Regions from separate parts of the Luteibacter sp. HA06 genome, predicted to be linked through region 1. Evidence: predicted binding sites of a transcription regulator. Region 1 holds the regulator's gene; each other region holds the start of a gene.
The links. Region 1 encodes HrcA, which represses chaperone genes, less so after heat shock. Its sites were predicted from a motif close to TTNGCACTCNNNNNNNNNGAGTGCNAA; they were not measured.
Positions count from the first base shown of each region.

Region 2: the regulator HrcA is predicted to act here: its motif matches at 1,903-1,929, upstream of ACVWWJ_RS03370 (co-chaperone GroES).
Region 3: the regulator HrcA is predicted to act here: its motif matches at 1,375-1,401, upstream of ACVWWJ_RS08655 (LD-carboxypeptidase).

Region 1 is NZ_JBSSDZ010000001.1:2,852,167-2,855,439, forward strand. It holds gene dnaK (molecular chaperone DnaK) at 1-167, opposite strand, end outside; gene grpE (nucleotide exchange factor GrpE) at 265-801, opposite strand; gene hrcA (heat-inducible transcriptional repressor HrcA) at 888-1,949, opposite strand; gene recN (DNA repair protein RecN) at 2,082-3,273, shown strand, end outside.
Region 2 is NZ_JBSSDZ010000001.1:764,118-767,390, forward strand. It holds gene ACVWWJ_RS03360 (protein-disulfide reductase DsbD family protein) at 1-1,388, opposite strand, end outside; gene cutA (divalent-cation tolerance protein CutA) at 1,460-1,783, opposite strand; gene ACVWWJ_RS03370 (co-chaperone GroES) at 1,978-2,271, shown strand; gene groL (chaperonin GroEL) at 2,332-3,273, shown strand, end outside.
Region 3 is NZ_JBSSDZ010000001.1:1,884,359-1,887,631, forward strand. It holds gene ACVWWJ_RS08650 (helix-turn-helix domain-containing protein) at 115-1,095, shown strand; gene ACVWWJ_RS08655 (LD-carboxypeptidase) at 1,404-2,333, shown strand; gene ACVWWJ_RS08660 (hypothetical protein) at 2,375-2,716, opposite strand; gene ACVWWJ_RS08665 (sensor histidine kinase) at 2,920-3,273, shown strand, end outside.

The DNA of each region.
Region 1 (3,273 bases):
CGCTTGGCCGGCGCGCCCACGAGGACTTCGTTGTCCTTGGTGAAAGCCACGATGGACGGCGTGGTGCGATCGCCCTCTGCATTCTCGATGACGCGTGCGGTCGAACCTTCCATTACTGCTACACAGGAATTGGTCGTACCGAGGTCGATACCGATGATCTTGCCCATAGTCACGTTGCTCCGAATTTCATGCGGCCCCCGCGGCCGCTACTGTTTTGGAAAATGGGGGTAACCCCCATCGATTCAATATCTTTGGTGAAGCTGTTCAGTTGTCGCGCACCACGGCGACGAGCGCCGGACGCAGCAGACGGTCGTTCAGCACGAAGCCCTTCTGGACCACGGCGACGACGGTGTTCGGCGCGTGCTCGTTCGACTCGACCGAGCTGATGGCCTGGTGGTGCTCCGGATTGAACGGCTGGTGCAGCGGGTCGACCACGGACAGTCCGTTGGACTGGGTGACCTTTTCCAGCTGCTTCAGCGACATATCCAGACCTTCTCGCAGCGTCTTCGCATCGGCTGCCTGATTGGCCAGGCCAAGAGCGATGCCGTCGTACACCGGCAGAAGCTCGGCCAGCAGCTTCTCGTTGGCGAAGCGGCGAGCCTGGTCGATGTCGCGCTGCATGCGGCGGCGCTGGTTCTCGATCTCCGCCTTTTCGCGCAGCACCGTCTCGCGCGCCTGAGCCAGTTCGGTTTCCATCGCGGCCAGCTTGATGTTCAGGGCCTCGATCTCGGCATTGACGCCGTTGTCGGCCACACCGCCGTCCTGCGCCGGATCCGGCACGTGGGGATCGTTGTTTTGCATTACTTGCTCCAAATGTCAGCGTCCCGACCCCTCCGAGGAAGGGCCGAACATTCGCGGGAAATACTAAACCCGCCTCCCGTGGCGGTTTATGAGGTCGCCGCGGCGCGATTCAAGGCATCACTGAGCAGTCCGGCAGTCGCTTGTACGACTGGGATGACCCGCTCATATGCCATACGCGTCGGTCCAATAACTCCGATCGCGCCTAGCATTCTGCCGTTCGTGCCGTAGGTGGCGGTGACGATGCTGCATCCGTCGAGAGCGGAAAAGCCCGACTCCTCGCCGATGAACAGACGTACGCCCGGGGCTTTGACGCACATCTCCATGAGCTGCAGGAGGTCACGCTTTTGCTGGAAAGCGTCAAAAAGATCGCGGAGTCGCTCTATATCAGCGAGCTCGGAATACCCCATCAGATTGGTCTGACCGCTCACCAGCACGTCGTCCGCGTCCTCTTCGGCGCTGAACGAGGCCGTGGCCAGTTCGACGACCCCGTTGAGCAGGCGATTGATCTCGCCCCCGGCCTCGCGTAGTTCGGTCGCCAGATGCGCGCGGATATCGACCAGGCGGAAACCGGCGAACTGGGCATTGAGGTAGTTGGCGGCTTGCTCCAGCTCCGCCGATTCCAGTGGCTTGGCCAGCTGGACCACGCGGTTCTGCACCTGGTTATCGGAGAACACCAGGATCACCAGCACCCGCGCGTCGGGCAAATTGACGAAATCGATATGACGAAGCGGAAAGTCGCCCTGCCGGGGCACGGTGACCACGCCGGCGAAATGGGTCATCGCCGAGAGCAGGTGCGACACGTTGCCGAGCAGGTCGCGCGTGGTCGTCTGGTGCGGCGGCAGTCCGCCCTGCAGGCGAGCCATCTCGTCGCGCGGCAGCGGCTTGAGCTCCAGCAGGCTGTCGACGAACAGGCGCAGGCCGCGCGGCGTGGGGATTCTGCCCGCCGACGTATGGGGCGAGGAGACCAGCCCGGCCTCTTCGAGGTCGGCCATGATGTTGCGGATGGTCGCCGGACTGACTTCCAGGCCGGACGACTTCGCCAGCGTGCGTGAGCCGACCGGCTCACCGTCTGACAGGTATTGAGAGATCAGGGTACGCAGCAGCCGGCGCGCGCGTGCATCGATGTCGTGACCGGAAAACGGATTCATGCGCGTGGGCGGGCCGGAGGGTTGGTTCGTCGGGCTATCAATAAGGTCTACACGCTCCTGTTGCAAGTCTCGGCTTCTGCGACGCGCCTGCCGCTACAATCGGCGCGATTCCATCCGCCGCCATCGGTAGCCATGCTCACCTCGCTCTACGTCCGTCAGTTCGCCGTCGTCGAAGAAGCCGAGATTGCCTTCGGGCCAGGGCTCACCGTGGTCAGTGGCGAGACCGGGGCCGGCAAGTCCCTGCTCGTGGACGCCCTGATGCTGCTCGCCGGCGCCCGCGCCGACAGCGGCATGGTGCGCTCAGGCAGCGACCGCGCCGAGCTCGCTGCGGAATTCGACCTCACCGGCCTGCCGGAGGCCACCGACTGGCTGCGCCAGGAGGAACTGGACGACGGCGAGACCTGCCAGCTGCGCCGGGTGATCCGCGTTGAAGGCAGCTCGCGTGGCTGGATCAACGGCCGGCCCGCCAGCCTCGCGCAGATGTCCGCCCTGGCCGCGCTTATCGTCGAGATCCACGGCCAGCACGAACACCAGGCCCTGCTCTCGCGCCAGCACCAGATGGCCCTGCTCGACGCCTACGCCGGCAACGAAGTGCTCCAGACCAGCGTCCGCGAAACGGCGAAGTCCTGGCGCGAGGCAGTTGCCCGCATCCGCACCCTCTCCGGTGGCGACGATCGCGAGCGCCAGATCGAACTGCTGGCCCATGAACTGGAAGAACTGGATCGCTGGGCGTTGACCCCCGCGGCACTGGATGAGCTCGAAGCGCAGCACCGCCGGCTCGCCAACGCCGGTCGACTGGCCGAAGGTGCCAACGGCGTGGTCGAGATCCTCGACGGCGAAAGCGAGTTCGCCGTGGGGCGTGCCCTGCTCCGCGCCCACGCCGAGCTGTCGCGTCTGGCCGAGCTGGATGCTTCCTTGATACCGACCCTCGAGCTCCTCGACAGCGCGCAGATCCAGATCGGCGAAGCCGTCGATGGGCTCGGGCGCTACGCCCAGGACGTCGAACTGGACCCGGAGCGCCTTGCCGAGGTCGACACCCAGCTCACCCACCTGCACGACCTCTCGCGCCGTTACCGGCTGCCGATCGAGGAATTGACGGTAAAGGCTGAAGAAATCCGCGAACGCCTGGGCGAACTCGAAGGCGCCGGCGACGCGCTCGACCGCCTCGGACGCGAGCGGGACCGCCTGGCCAAGGCTCACGACGAAGCCGCCGCCGCCCTCTCCAAGGCGCGCGCGGAAGCCGCAGGTCGCCTGGGCACCTCGGTAGCCGCATTGATGGGCGAGCTCGGCATGGCCGGCGGCCGCCTGGAAGTCTCGCTGGAAC
Region 2 (3,273 bases), 2.1 Mb from region 1:
CCACCAATCTCGAACACGCCCGACATGGACAGGCCGACGGCGAGCATCACGTAGACAAGAATGCCGATAGCCAGTGGCTGCTGGAACTGCGCACCCCACTGGATGCCGTGACCGGCGGCGCGGATGCCGACAATGATGACGCCAAGGGCGGCGAAGGCCACCAGCACGCCGGCGGTGTACCAGAGGGCGTGCTTGCGCGCCGCACCCGGGCTCTCACCACTTTCCAGCACGGTGATCGCCTTCAGCGACAACACGGGCAGCACGCAAGGCATCAGGTTCAGCACGAGGCCGCCTAGCAAGGCAAGGCCGATCGCAGCGACGAAGCCGAGTGGCGCTTCGCTCTCCGGTACGAGGCCCGGCGGTGGCGGCGTAGGTGCGACTTCCTTCGCGGCGCTGGCGCTAGCGGCTGCGGGCGCGGTTTCCGCAGGGGCGCCGACCGTAGCCGTGCCCGCACCGAAGTCCACGCTGATATGACGCTTCATCACCGGGTAGCAAATGCCGTTCTCGAGGCAGCCCTGGTAGGCGACGTCGAGCTCGGCGGTCTTCGCGTCGGCCGCGCCCTTGAGCGGGACGGGCAGCTCTACCTGGTCGAAGTAGACGATGGTGTCGCCGAAATGCTCGTCATGGTGCGCGACGCCGCTCGGCCAGTCGGGCTCGCCTGCGGTGACACCGGCGGGCGAGGCCACCGTGATTTCGGTCTTGTCGCGGTAGAGGTAGTAATCCTTCGGCATCGTCCAGCGCAGCAGCAGCGCGTTGCGCGACTTCACCAGGGCTTCGAAGCGGAAGGCCTGTTCGGCCGGCAGGGCGGCGGCTTCCGTGCCGGGCACGGCGGCGGGGGCACCCAGCAGCGACGCGCCGGTGGTGGCGTTGGCGGGGGTGGTCGCGGCTGGAGTGGCAGCCGGTGCCGGTCCCGTCGGAATGGTCGACGCGGCGCCGATGGTGAGCTTCAGGTGCTCGGTATTGGGCGGGTAGCAGATCTTGGGCTCGACTTCGTGGCAGCCCTGGTACTGGACGTCCAGAGCGAGAGTGGTCGTGCCGGCCGCCAGCAGCTTGTACGGCACGCTGGCTTCGATATCGCCGTGGTAGATCTCGACGTCACCGAGATACTCATCATGCTTTTTCAGGCCATCGGGCAGCGTCGGCTCGCCCAGCGACACCGCTGCGGCGTCGGCCGCCTTGATCTTGATCCGGCCACGGTAGAGGTAATAGTCCGGCGCAATGCGCCAGTGCAGCCTGACCATGCCGGGCTGGCTGGGATCCGTGGTGAGGTGGAAGGCCTCGGTCACCGGCAGCAGGTCGTCGTCGCTTTGCGCGAACGCGGGCAGGGCAATGAGCAGCAGGCCGAACGCGGCGAGCAGGTTCCGCGTAAGGCGGCGAAGCGACGACATGGCGATCTCCGTGGAGCGATGCGGCGACGAACCGCGTAAGGCGTCGATCATTATGACCGGGCGAACCCGGGTTAGCTTGCGTCGACACTGGCTTCGAGCCAGGCCAGGTAGGGCGCATGCCCCGCGACCACCGGCAGGGCGATGATTTCCGGCACCTCATAGGCGTGACGTGCCAGGACGAAGTGCTCCAGGGCCGGGAAGGCCTCGCGGGTGGTCTTGGCCACCAGCAGGTCTTCTTCGTCGGTGACCACTTCGCCTTTCCAGCGGTAGGTGGACCGCACGCCGGGCAGTCGGTTCACGCAGGCGGCAAGGCCCGCTTCCACGAGCGCCCGGGCGAGGGAGTCGGCAGGTTCGCCGGTCGGGCAGGCAATAAGTACGGCAATGGGTTCGGACATGCCCCGATTGTGGGCCTTCGTCGCCTTTTTTGAACCCGGGGCCTTGAACGGTTTCGTGGCGCCGCCATCTGTCGACCATCCATAGCTCTTCCGAATCAGGAAAGCTTAGGGCTAAAATTCTGGCACTCACCCTGACCAAGTGCTAACAGGGTGGACCTTTTTCCTTGTCCGTCAAACACATGTTTGGAGAAGTCATGAGCAAGCTGCGCCCGCTGCACGACCGCGTCATCGTCAAGCGTCTTGAAGAAGAGCGCGTTTCCGCCGGTGGCATCGTCATCCCGGATAGCGCCACCGAGAAGCCCACCCGCGGCAAGGTGCTCGCCGCCGGCACCGGCCTCCTCCTGGCCAGTGGCCAGCTCCGCCCGATGGGCGTGAAGGAAGGCGACGTGGTCCTGTTCGGCAAGTATGCCGGCCAGGAAATCAAGGTCGACGGCGAAGATCTGGTCTTCCTGAAGGAAGACGACATCGTGGCGGTCCTGGAAGGCTGAGCTCGCGCTCGCCCCGTCCTGCCCGATCTCACCTACTAACCATTTAAGGATTCAAAGACCATGGCATCTAAAGAAGTCCGCTTCGGCGAAGACGTCCGCGCCCGCATGCTGAAGGGTGTCAACACCCTCGCCAACGCGGTCAAGGTCACCCTGGGCCCGAAGGGCCGCAACGTCGTGATCGAGAAGAGCTTCGGCGTCCCGACCGTCACCAAGGACGGCGTCTCGGTCGCGAAGGAAATCGAACTCGCCGACAAGTACGAGAACATCGGCGCGCAGATCGTCAAGGAAGCCGCTTCGAAGACCTCCGACGTGGCCGGTGACGGCACCACGACCGCGACCGTCCTCGCCCAGGCATTCATCCAGGAAGGCCTCAAGGCTGTTGCCGCCGGCATCAACCCGATGGACCTCAAGCGCGGTATCGACCAGGCTGTCATCGCCGCCGTCGCCGAACTGAAGAAGCTGTCGAACCCGACCGCTGACGACAAGGCGATCGCCCAGGTCGGCACGATCTCGGCCAACTCCGATTCCAACATCGGTGACATCATCGCCACGGCGATGGGCAAGGTCGGCAAGGAAGGCGTGATCACGGTTGAAGAAGGTTCGGGCCTCGAGAACGAGCTCGACGTCGTCGAAGGCATGCAGTTCGACCGCGGCTACCTGTCGCCGTACTTCATCAACAACCAGCAGTCGCAGCAGGTTGAGCTGGACGACCCGTTCATCCTCATCCACGACAAGAAGATCTCGAACGTGCGCGAGCTCCTGCCGGTGCTCGAGGCTGTCGCCAAGGCTGGCAAGCCGCTGCTGATCGTTGCCGAGGAAGTCGAGGGCGAAGCCCTGGCCACCCTCGTCGTCAACACGATCCGTGGCATCGTCAAGGTCGCCGCCGTCAAGGCGCCGGGCTTCGGCGATCGTCGCAAGGCCATCCTGGAAGACATCGCTGTCCTCACCGGCGGCACGGTCATCTCCGAGGAAGTCGGCCTGGCGCTCGACAAGGCCACGATC
Region 3 (3,273 bases), 970 kb from region 1:
GGTTAGCCTGCGAGTGGATGCAGCGGGGGTGGATATGGGCAGGGTTAGCGTTCGGATCAGGATGGGCAACGAGTGGGGAGTTGCCGGGACAACCAACCGCAAGGAGGTAGGCGCATGACTCGCCCTTCCAATATGCAGGACCTGGAAGATTACGATCTGGTCACACTGGGTACGGCGCTAGGCATGTGCGAGGTCGATCTGCTGACCCTCAGCCCGGCCCGGCCGCGTGCATCGATCGCGTCGAAGACGCACGACGCCGTGACCTATCTCACCGGACACATTGATTTCGACGTACGCGGCTCGCTGACGGTGCCGGACGATGCATGCATGCTCGTCTACCTGCATGAGACCGGCGAGCGCAGCTGGTGCCAGGGCGTCGGCGTCGAGTCGGAAATGGGCGTGACGCTTTTGCGCGGCACGCCCACCGACTTCATGTTCGAGCGCGGCACGCGCTTCACCCTCGTGGTGGCGCCTTACGCACGTTTCCGCTCGCGATTCATGGCCTCCGATCACGCCGACGTGGACATGGCCGCACAGCGGCTGCGCCTGTTTTCGGTGACGTCGGAACACCTCAAGCGTGCCTACCGGCAGATACGCGAGCGCGTGCACGACACCGAGGACATGGCTTTTGGTCCGGTCGAGGACCTGCTGGACGAGCACATTCGTGTCGCCCTGGGATCATCGTCCGAAGAGCGCCCGGTCGCGTCGCGCGGAAGGCGTGCGCACTACCAGGTGATGCGTCGGGCCGAGCGCTTCATGCGGGCCAACCTCCGTCGCGATATCTACTCGCAGGAGCTCTGCCAGGCAGCTGGCGCGAGCGAGCGTGGCCTTCGGTACGCCTTCGACGACCTGCTAGGCATTCCACCGAACCGGTACCTGGCCATGCTTCGCCTGTGTACGGCACACCGCAGCCTCGTCACGGCGGAAGCCGGGCGGCGTTCGGTCAAGTCCGTCGCGCTCAGCTGCGGCATGTGGGACCTCTCGCGCTTTGCCGAGAAGTACCGCAGCGTTTTCGGCGAGCAGCCGCGCGAGACCCTTATCCGCAGTGCGCCTGCGGAGGATCTCGCCGCCGCCGAGGAGTTCGAAGGCTGGTAAGCGCAGCGGCACGCGGATCGTGCCGTTTGCGATTACGTTCGTGCCGCAATTGATCAGTGCGAAGGACACGGTCGTCCTCTAATCGATGCCACCACGCCATCGCGGCGTGGCAGTTGGATCGAGGGAGATAGCCTGATGCGTCGCACGCTGTTCCACCCGGCCGCCCAGGCCGCCGGGACCCGGGTCTTCGCCGGAGGGCCAGACCGTTGAACACCTGTATGGCCCCCTGTGAAGGCGGTCCGCACAACTTCGGGTTGCCTTTGCGCGGTCGTAGAGGTATTGGTAGTGCAAGTCACGCACTGCCAGTCATGCCAAAACGATTCGAGATTCGTCTTATTGCTCCCTCCGGTTACGCAGAAGACCGCGCCGCCTGCCAGCGAGGTATAGAGCGCCTGCAGGCCGCGGGCCACACCGTTCTCGGCACTCATGTCGTGGATCGCGTGGCCCTGCGCTTTGCCGGCAGCGATGCCGAACGCGCGGCGGACATCAACCAGCTTGCCAATCCTGATCTGCCCTTGCCGGACGTAGTCATGGCGATCCATGGGGGCTATGGCGCCATCGCGCTGCTGGAACACCTCGATTACGCCGGGCTGGCGGCGCGTTTCTCCGAAAATTCGTGCGTGTTGGTCGGCCACGGCGACTTCACGGTGATTCAGTGCGCGCTTTACGCGCGCAGCGGCATCGGGTCCCTGTTCGGCCCCATGCTTGTCCAGGACTTCGGTGCCGGCTACCTGCGTGAAAATACGTGGCGGCACTTCTGGCAGACCCTGCAGTCTCCGCGTACGGACATCACCTGGGCCTGCCCGGAAGGGCAGGACGACCTCCGTGTCGAAGGCACCCTTTGGGGCGGCAACCTGTCCGCGTTATGCAGCCTGATCGGTACGCCGTACCTGCCGGTGTTCGACGACGGCATCCTCTACCTGGAAGAAACCGGTGAGCAGGCCTATCGCATCGAACGGATGCTTTACGAGCTGCACCTGAGCGGCGTGCTGGCAGGGCAGCGGGCCATCATCCTGGGCGGTCTGGGCGGACAGCGGGTCAGCGAGTACGACAACGGCTACGACATCGAGCACGCGCTCGAGCGTTTTGCCGCCGTCTGCGGCGTGCCTTTCGTGCGCGGACTGGCATTCGGACACGGGCAGGACAAGTGGACGCTTCCGTTCGGTGCGCGCGCGGTCCTTGAAGTCTCGGACGGCACGGCAGAGGTACTCGCCACGGGCTATCCCTACAAGGCCTGATACGGCGGACGGAGCCGGCAGTGATGCTGGCTCCGTCGGTTTCAGCCGAGTGCGGTGACCTGCGTGGCGCCGATCACGCCGATGAAGACGATCGAAAGCATCCAGAAGCGTGCCGGGTCGCGCCACACGCACACGCCAAGGCAGACGATGCCGAGCACGCAGGAGACGATGCCGGCAGCCTGCAGGCCGAGCGCGATGAGCGACGGGTCGGAACCACCCGTGGCGATCAACATCGGTCTGAAAATCGCGTACCACGCGAGAACAAGGCAGGCGCCCCCGACGATGCCGAGCAGCCAGTTGGCGGGATGATGCTTCGGCAGCATATTGATGCCGAGATAGATCGCGAGAACAACGACAGCGAAAACGACGAGCAACAAGGCCATGCGTTAACCCCTTTGTCTTTGATGTGGCTCGCGGTCCCCACCGCTGGAGCCAACCTCCCGAGCATGGCCCATCGGGGCGCTGGGGTCATGCTGCGCCGCAGAAGGCTGTTTCGTCGGCGAATACCGCGTTTCGTCGGAAACGCATCGAGGAGGGAGTGCGGGCCATCGTATGCTCCCCGGCAATCCAGCATCGGAGCCACGCGATGGCCAGCCTCAAATTCCTCGGTCGTATCGTTGTCGCCTGGTTCGCCGCCTGGTGCATGCTGCTCGTGCTGTTCGGCATGTTCGACTGGCACCACGGCGATCTTCCATGGTTCGTCACGCTGGCCTGGTTCATCGGCCTGTTGATCGCGCTGGGGCGCGGCGTGACTCACCTGTACCGCGTGCGCACCATCGCTGGGCGTATCGACGCGGAGACGTTGTCGAACCGGCAGCGTCGCCGTGTCGAAGTGCCCTACAGCGCGGATGAGGCCTTCGGCATCGTCGATGCCGTGATCCGCGAACTACCGAATGTGCAGGACATCAACGGCTCGCGCGGCGGCCTGCAGATACGTGCG